DNA from 4 places in the Bacillus sp. N5-665 genome. Region 3 is predicted to be linked to each of the others. Evidence: riboswitches for the same ligand, from Rfam matches in the RefSeq annotation. Region 3 holds a riboswitch; each other region holds the start of a gene.

Region 1 (2,203 bases), 1.2 Mb from region 3:
AAATTAGTTGCTTCTTTCACTTGTTCACTCGCAGTAAATGACGTTAAACTTTCGCCAACCAGTGAGAAAATAATAATTAGTAATAACGTCACTGCCCCTAAAACTGCTATAGGGTTTGATATAAACTTGCGAAACACTTCCTTCTTTCGACTAATCGTTTGCTGATCTTTATTTATCGTTAATTCTTTTTTCTCCTCATTCGTTAATAACTGTTTATTGATTTCATAAGCTCCCATTTAAATGTCCCCCCTCCTTACGTAATAGAACGAATACGCGGATCAACAATACGGTGAATAATATCTGTAATGAAAATACAAGAAATTAATAATGCACTATAGAAAATCGTTGTTCCCATAATGACCGGATAATCCCGGTTAAAAATACTATCTACAAAATATTTTCCTAGACCAGGAATGGAAAATATTTTTTCAATAACGAAAGTCCCTGTTAAAAGTCCAGCCATTAACGGTCCAACAAATGTAAGTACTGGAACAATCGCATTTCGAAGAGCATGTCTTATAATGATTTTCTTAATTGGTATGCCTTTCGCTCTCGCTAGCTTAATATAATCACTCTGCAAAACTTCAATCATATTAGAGCGAACAAATCTTGTAATAACCGCGATTGGTCCTAACGCTAATGCAAAGGATGGCAATACCGTATGTTCGAATGTGCCCCAAGACGCTACTGGTAAAAGTTCAAATTGAATAGCAAATACTTGTATAAATAGTGGTGCTAAAATAAAACTTGGAATAGAAATACCGAGAATCGCGAGTAAGCTCACACTATAATCAATTACTTTCCCATGATATAGAGCTGCAAATGTACCTGCTGCAATTCCGACTAATAATGAAATAACAAGTGCTTGTAAACCAATAATCGCTGATGGACCAAATCCTGTCGTTATAATTTCTGATACACCTTGACCTGTGGATTGAACAGATTCACCAAAATCAAAATGAACTACGCCATCTAAATAAGCAACATATTGATTCCATAACGGTTCATCAAGGTGATACTTCGCTCTCATGTTTTGTATCACTTCTTCAGGAAAGATTTTCGCATCTGATGAAAATGGATCCCCTGGAATGATATGCATAATCAAAAATGTTACTGTTGTAATGACCCATAGCGTGAACACCATAACCGATAGTTTTTTAATAACATACACTTCAATAACCCCCTAAACAAATGTATTTACTTTGTTTTATTGACATATTTGTTCCTATTACTTTTCCGCTTCTTAAAACACAAAAAGCCTTGATCTTAAAAAATAAGATCAAGGCTGAATAAACGAAGGCCCATCACTTATCTTTCAAGACTTGCTTGCTGGAATTAGCACGGTGTTCCTGTTACAGAACCCGCTGCTGAGGTGTCATAGGGCCAGTCCCTCTACCTCTCTGGATAAGTAAATTGCTATATTATTATTTGGTTCAAATTGTATATTTTGAATTATAATTCTGAAAAAATGAAAAGTCAATTAAATTGGATATATTTAGAAAAATCAGTTTTTATTTCTTACTACTATAGAGTTACCCTTAACAATCCGTTATACTTGTCATCATCGGCTTCTATAAAGTGAAACTTTAATCAGTGGGGGTTTTACGGGATAAACTCTTTATTAAAAAGAAACGTATCATTTCTTTTTATACTCCATTCGATAATATTACCGGACAAATAACCTCTGCATTTCACGAAGAACAGAATGTATTAGTATCCGAGAATGAAGACGGAGATGGTAAGAAGAAAAAATAACCTTGCGCGTGCGCAAGGTTATTTTTTCGTTTCTGCTTGAAAACGTTTATAGTATGTTGATGCTGTTGCAAAGTTAATTTCTATATCACGAATCAATGATGAGTCTTCTTCTTTAGCTAACTTCTGTAATTTTTTCATTGCTTGTTCCGATTCATTCAAGAAACCAGCGTATACCTCATGTTCTTGCTCTTTCGACTTTGGAACACGAATTTCTTTACGTATATTATCAATATCTTCTAGCATGCTAGTCGTTACTTTTTGCACATCTTCTTTATAGTTAGCATTCGTTATTTCCTTACCGCCCTTTTCTTTTGCCACTTCAAATAACTGTAGTGCTTTATTAATTTCTTTATTCATTTTCATATCGTATTTTTCATGTACTGCACGGTATTCTTTCATCTCTTCTGTTTGCTCAGTAGATTGCTCTACCTTTTCTTTCGGTTCTTTC
Region 2 (2,203 bases), 1.3 Mb from region 3:
AAGCTACATCTTCTTCTACTGTAAGACCAATAAATTGAGCATCTTGATCTTGCAAAATTGTTCCTACCTGTTTACTCTGTTCAAAAACACTGCCTTTCCTCGGATCTTTGCCGGCAATTAAAATATTACCAGTACTAATCCCCCCATAAGAAAAGGGGATTAGCCCATTGATACAATGAGCTAAAGTTGACTTCCCTGAACCACTTCGTCCAGCAATTAGTACTTTTTCTCCAGGGTATATATGAAATGTAATGTCTTTTACAGTAGGCTGCGCAGCATGTTCATATTGAAAGCTGAATTGTTCAAAAGAAATAATTGGTTGCATGTTAACATCCCTACTTTTCAATTTTTAAATGTGTATGTTTCTTATTAGATTTAGCTAGACCTATTGTAATTGGCAATCCAAGAACTAGAAATACAATAACATCAGCAATTGTTGCTCCTAATACTTGTATAACAATTTTGTCAAATGGTTCTCCCATCACAATAACATCGAATGCCCCAGCAAATATAATAGCAATGACAATACCAATTAACCCAGTAATGGCTAAATAAGAAATATCCCGCTTATTATACATACCGTTTTTCACACTAAAGCTAACTCTTTTTTGAATGAGTCCCATTGCAAAGCCGATAATGCCTGAACTTATAACCCAACCCCACCAAATACCCCATCCAGCGATTGTATCTGTTACTGTATGACCGATAAGTCCTATTAAAAGTCCTGCTACTGGACCAAATAACGCTCCAAAAACGGTTAAAATAGCTAATGCAGGTTTAATAAATGTATTTGGTGCAATAGAAAATCCCCAAAGTCCTAATATCCCGTATAATGCTGCTCCAATTCCGATTGCTACTACTAACTTTGTTGATAATTTGTTCATTACAATTCCCCTCCCATATTAGTCAACTTTTATTACTCTATATTTATTTTGAAAATGAATTATGCATCGACACTCCCTTTCTATACAACAAAAAATGACCCCTTACATAAGAGGTCATTTTCTTCACGTTCAAGAATCCTCTTATCTTCCAAAAAACACATCGTGTCCTCTGCGGAATTAGCACCTTCCTATAAATTTATATAGGGGTTGCTGAGGTTTCATAGGGCCGTTCCCTCCACCTCTCTGGATAAGTATTAATTTGTAATTCGTATTATGGCACTAATAAGTATAAATTTCAACACTTTTCTAATTATTTTTATTTTTTGTTTAACGGTACGTTTAAACCATTGTATTCTTATCGGAATTGTGAAATAATGAATTCAAAATAGTTACGGGAGGAATGTACGATGAAAGTAATCGGTTTAATTGGTGGACTAAGTTGGGAATCTACATCGTTATACTATAAACATATTAATACACTTACACTCTCTCAATATGATCAAAATGCAAAGCTTGTTTTATATAGCATGGACTTTGGTGAAGTAACTACTTTATTACAAAATCATCAATATGAAGAAGTGAAAAACGAATTAGTCACAGTTGCAAAAAAGGTTGAAAAATCCGGAGCTGATTGTTTATTAATGTGTTCCAATACGGTCCATTTATTTGCTGAAGAAGTAGAAAATGCAATATCTATTCCACTACTTCACATTGGTGATGTAAGTGCTAAAGAAATGGTAGAACAGAATATAAAGCGTATCGGACTATTGGGTACGAAACAAACGATGGAACAAGACTTCTATAAATCACGTCTAACAAATTTTAATATTGAGACGATCATCCCAAATGAAGAGGAAAGAAATTTTATTCATCATGTTATTTTAAATGAATTAAGTAAAGGAATTATTTCAGAAACATCAAAAGAAAAACTTTTACAAATTACAAACTCATTAATTCAAAACGGCGCAGAAGGTATATTGCTAGGCTGCACTGAAATACCATTGCTCATTTCCCAAAACGACCTTACTGTACCTGTTTTTGATACCGCTTTTTTACATGCAAATACTGCTGTGCAGTTTGCAGGATAATAATATAAAAGCATAACGGTTAATCCTCTATGTTTTTATATTGTCCACACTATTTATTTAAAAGAGATTTTATAACTGTAATTGCTTCTTTAGTACCAACACATTCTAAAAAACTATCATTCAGTTTTCGTATACCATGTTTATACTTTTCATTTGAAAGAACGTCTGTTACCGCTTCATTTAAAGTTTGCACATTAACATGCTCTTTCAATAATCGATGTGCTGCTTCAA
Region 3 (2,203 bases):
CCGACAGGTTATTCATTTAACTTAGATGGATCAACTTTATATCAAGCAATTGCGGCTATTTTCCTAGCACAAATGTACGGTATTGATTTATCTATTACACAACAAATTACATTATTACTTGTATTAATGGTTACATCAAAAGGTATCGCAGGTGTACCAGGCGTATCATTCGTTGTATTATTAGCGACACTTGGTACAGTAGGTATTCCACCTGAAGGTTTAGCATTCATCGCTGGTATTGACCGTATTTTAGATATGGCTCGTACAGCAGTTAACGTTGTAGGTAACTCTTTAGCAGCTGTAGTTATGTCTAAGTGGGAAGGTCAGTATGACGCTGAAAAAGGACAAGCTTATTTGAAAGAAATTTCTAATAAGCAAGCAGCTTAATTATAATTTGAACAAGCTCTCACATAATATGTGGGGGCTTTTCTATATAGAAGGGAAGCGGACGTAATGAAACGTAAATATGGTGACGGTTCTTCGTGGAAGCGACTAATAGAGAAGGATTATACGGTTAAGCAAGTAGAAGAAGGAATGCTAGGAATATTAGACATAAAAAAGGTAAGAGAACCTAGTTGTAAAGAATATGATGGTAAAAAACTTTGTATCGCAGAGAATCAATATACGTGGATTCAATATTTCATAGACGGGAAAAACTTTGCGATTACAGCTATGTTAGATGATCAGAAAAAATTAGTGCAATATTACATCGATGTGGCGAAAGAATATAAAATTGATGACCGTGGTTTACCGTATTTTGATGATTTATATTTAGATGTAGTGTTATTACCGAACGGTAAGATGTATGTACTAGATGAAGATGAGCTAGAGGATGCCTATAAAAGTGGCGATGTTACAAAAGAAGAGTACGAGTTAGCTTGGTACACTACGAAATGGATAATAGATGCAATAAAAAATAGTGAATTTTATTGGATTTCAATATTGGAAGAAGAAATCAAAAAGTTAAAATGATTGTTGTATTCAAATTTTTTCATAATTACCAAAAAAATCTATACAAAAAATAATTGACTTTTGTTTTGTAAGCGAGTAAAGTTAGGGAAGAAATTATTATTAAAAAATAAATATGAAACCTTCTTATAAAGAGAGGCGGAGGGACTGGCCCTACGATGCCTCGGCAGCGGACTCGATTTCAGAGTGCTGTGCCAAATCCAGCAAGCATGTGCTTGAAAGATGAGAAGAGTGTTTCTTATAGATGTATAAGACCTCTTCTCATTGGAAGAGGTCTTTTGTTATTCATTAGAAAAAGGTTGAAACTAGGGAGAGATGGTACTTTGAAAGAAACGAGAGGAAATGGTTTGGCTTTATTACCACTTGGGATATTTTTGGCGCTATTTATTGGTTCTGGAATTATTACAGGTGATTTCTATAAATTGCCGATACTTGTAGCAATTTCAATTGCTGTAGGAGTCGCTTTAGCAATGAATCGTAAAGAAAGCTTTAATGTAAAAGTAGAACGATTCGCTAAAGGTGCAGGGAACCCGGATATTATGATTATGGTTCTGATTTTTGTACTTGCAGGAGCGTTTTCTGAAACAGCAAAAGGGATGGGTGGCGTTGATTCTACAGTTAATTTAGCGTTATCCATTTTACCGCAAGGATTTATTGTAGCTGGAATTTTTGTTATAGGGGCATTTATTTCATTAGCGATGGGAACTTCAATGGGAACAATTGCTGCATTAGCACCAATTGCTGTAGGTATTAGTGGGCAAACTGATATCTCAATTGCACTTACGATGGCTACTGTTGTTGGCGGGGCGATGTTTGGTGATAATTTATCATTTATTTCAGATACAACAATCGCAGCTGTACGTTCACAAGGAACGGAAATGAAAGATAAGTTTAAAACGAACTTTTTAATTGTATTACCAGCAGCTATTATTACAATTGTACTATTAGTAATCGTTACTTTAGGAAGCGACACGCAGATTAAAGCGCATAGCTTTGACTGGATAAAGATTTTACCGTATGCAGGAGTACTTATTACAGCATTGCTTGGTTGGAATGTACTTATTGTGTTAACTGGTGGAACTGTACTATCTGGCGTTATCGGTCTTTTAGATGGGAGTTACACATTAGAGAGTTTCTTTAAAAGTGTAACGGCTGGAATGGGCGGTATGATGGAGTTAGTATTACTTGCTATTTTAATTGGCGGTATGGTCGAACTGATTCAATATAATGGTGG
Region 4 (2,203 bases), 1.8 Mb from region 3:
AATTTCCTACTAGAAAATCCAGAGATACGTCTCCTTCTCACCTATCCCTGATTTCTCTGCGCCTCTCTAAACTCCTCCTTCACCTTCTCTAACAACCCTTCTACTGTAATTAATCGATACGCTGTATTTGCTAGTGCTTTTGCGGATGTAATTAATGCTTTATCTCCTAATTCTGAACGTGCTGCTTCTCTAAATTCATTCGTATGCGCAATTAAATCGTCTGGACCGATTTTAATGTACGGATGAATGGTCGGTACGACTTGGCTTACGTTTCCTGCGTCTGTTGAGCCGATGCCAAATCTTTCTTTCCGATTTACGTCTTCACCTTGTAATTCTAATTCTTCGGCTACGACGTCATTAAATGTTTTTGTTACGAGTAGTTCATCGATTTCATTTTGGAATTGATGAATTTTCACTTTCGTACCTGTTGCTAATGCTGCTCCTTGTGCGATATTTTTTACTTTTTCTGTTACTTCTGCACATCTTTTTCGCGTTGCTGCGCGGATGAAGAACCTTGCTGCGGCGTAGTCAGGAATAATGTTAGGTGCTTTTCCGCCTTCTGTAATAACGCCATGAATTTTCACATCTGACGGAAGTTGCTGGCGAAGTGCATTAATGCTGTTATACAGCTGAATAATCGCATCTAATGCGTTAATTCCTTCTTCCGGTGAAGCTGCGGCATGAGCTGTTTTTCCGTAAAAATGAAAATCAAGTGGATCGACTGCTAGTGAAGGGCTCGTTGGCGCTGTTTTTCCGCTCGGATGAATCATAAGTGCCGCATCAATATCTTTAAATAACCCCGCTTTTACATAACTCGCTTTCGCACTACCATTTGGTCCTCCTTCTTCAGCTGGAGTACCAAACACGACAACTTCCCCGCCAATTTCTTCAAGCGTTTCTGATAATGCAATCGCAGCCGCAACACTAATTGTGCCAATTAAATTGTGACCACATGCATGACCGAGTCCTGGTAAAGCGTCATACTCAGCTAAAAATGCGATAACTGGCCCTTGTTTTCCTGAACTTTTTCGCGCGATAAAACCTGTTTCATGTCCAGCTATATTGTGTTGTAACTGAAATCCTGCGCTTCCTAATAATAAACTCAACGTTCTTGATGCATAAAACTCTTGGTTACCAATCTCCGGATTCGCATGAATATCGTGACTTGTTTCTATGTACTTTTCCTTATTTCTTTCAATACTCTCTTCAATTGTTTTTCTTTGTGACGTTACTCCAGTCGCTCCCATTTTTCTTCCCCCTTATATTTTCACGTAAAAAAGCCTCTTTCTAAAAGATAGAAAGAGGCTTCTGTATATACAGTCAAAATGAGCTTCTTTCTTATCTTTCAAGTTACCTTGCTGGAATTGGCACAGTATTCATAAAGAATCCGCTGCCGAGGTGTCATAGGGCCAGTCCCTCAACCTCTCGTGATAAGAATTTTCATAAGATTATATTAAATTACATTCATTCTAAGTTCATTCCGATTAAAAGTCAAGGAATTCCTATCCGAATTTACCGAATATCTAAAAATCCTTTTAACACACCAATTGTTTCCGGTGCTTGTAATCTTGCACATACGTACGGAAATTCCATACTACCTTCAAACATCATTTGAGATGTGAGCGGTGCTCCTGCCCAAAAGATTTCATCATCGATTACGATAAACGGGAATGCTTTATTTTGTCTTTGTAACTTTACATTTTTTAACGGAACTGGTCCATCACTATACACTGTTATTTGCGCATTTGTGCGCATTAACGCTTGCCATACTCGTTTATCCACTTGCTTTGTACTTGGAAGCGAAATAATAATTTTTCGTTTTGCGGCTAAAATATCTTTCAATAACCCTTTCGGCTCTTCAAGATTCATTTCCATAAACCAGCGTAAACGTTTCGAAATTTTTCGTTCCCACAATTGTCTTGATGTCGTGCGATCATACACATCTCCGTGCCGTTCTATATGAGCTGTTAATTGTGATAACGCTTGTTTTCTCGAAAGGTTTTTACGCATATAATGGCAATCTGATAATTGAATGAACTTCCCTCTCGCTCTCGTTACGGCTACATTGACGAGGCGATGGTTTTTGTGATCAAAGAATAACACGCCAGGACGTTCTTGCGGATAACTATCCACTGTATCAAATATCATCATATCTCTTTCAGAACCTTGGAATTTATGAACTGTTGCCGCTAAAACTGGTATG

Evidence for each region. Region 3 has a riboswitch for S-adenosylmethionine ahead of MNO09_RS23770 (Na+/H+ antiporter NhaC family protein). Riboswitches for the same ligand answer to the same signal wherever they lie in the genome.
Region 1: another riboswitch for S-adenosylmethionine. It lies ahead of MNO09_RS29905 (ABC transporter permease); the one in region 3 lies ahead of MNO09_RS23770 (Na+/H+ antiporter NhaC family protein).
Region 2: another riboswitch for S-adenosylmethionine. It lies ahead of MNO09_RS17345 (ECF-type riboflavin transporter substrate-binding protein); the one in region 3 lies ahead of MNO09_RS23770 (Na+/H+ antiporter NhaC family protein).
Region 4: another riboswitch for S-adenosylmethionine. It lies ahead of MNO09_RS14490 (M20 family metallopeptidase); the one in region 3 lies ahead of MNO09_RS23770 (Na+/H+ antiporter NhaC family protein).

Annotation. Positions count from the first base shown of each region.
Region 1 covers NZ_CP093325.1:5,339,009-5,341,211, forward strand. Annotated here, with positions in the region: gene MNO09_RS29900 (ABC transporter permease) at 1-236, opposite strand, end outside; gene MNO09_RS29905 (ABC transporter permease) at 254-1,171, opposite strand; SAM riboswitch class I at 1,306-1,411, opposite strand; gene MNO09_RS29910 (DUF3951 domain-containing protein) at 1,594-1,755, shown strand; gene MNO09_RS29915 (hypothetical protein) at 1,774-2,203, opposite strand, start outside.
Region 2 covers NZ_CP093325.1:2,864,810-2,867,012, forward strand. Annotated here, with positions in the region: gene MNO09_RS17340 (ABC transporter ATP-binding protein) at 1-325, opposite strand, end outside; gene MNO09_RS17345 (ECF-type riboflavin transporter substrate-binding protein) at 336-884, opposite strand; SAM riboswitch class I at 1,023-1,138, opposite strand; gene MNO09_RS17350 (aspartate/glutamate racemase family protein) at 1,292-1,972, shown strand; gene MNO09_RS17355 (macrolide family glycosyltransferase) at 2,022-2,203, opposite strand, start outside.
Region 3 covers NZ_CP093325.1:4,136,948-4,139,150, reverse strand. Annotated here, with positions in the region: gene gltP (glutamate/aspartate:proton symporter GltP) at 1-387, shown strand, start outside; gene MNO09_RS23775 (ribonuclease FAU-1 family protein) at 454-972, shown strand; SAM riboswitch class I at 1,093-1,198, shown strand; gene MNO09_RS23770 (Na+/H+ antiporter NhaC family protein) at 1,293-2,203, shown strand, end outside.
Region 4 covers NZ_CP093325.1:2,310,503-2,312,705, reverse strand. Annotated here, with positions in the region: gene MNO09_RS14490 (M20 family metallopeptidase) at 42-1,247, opposite strand; SAM riboswitch class I at 1,336-1,437, opposite strand; gene MNO09_RS14485 (AAA domain-containing protein) at 1,513-2,203, opposite strand, start outside.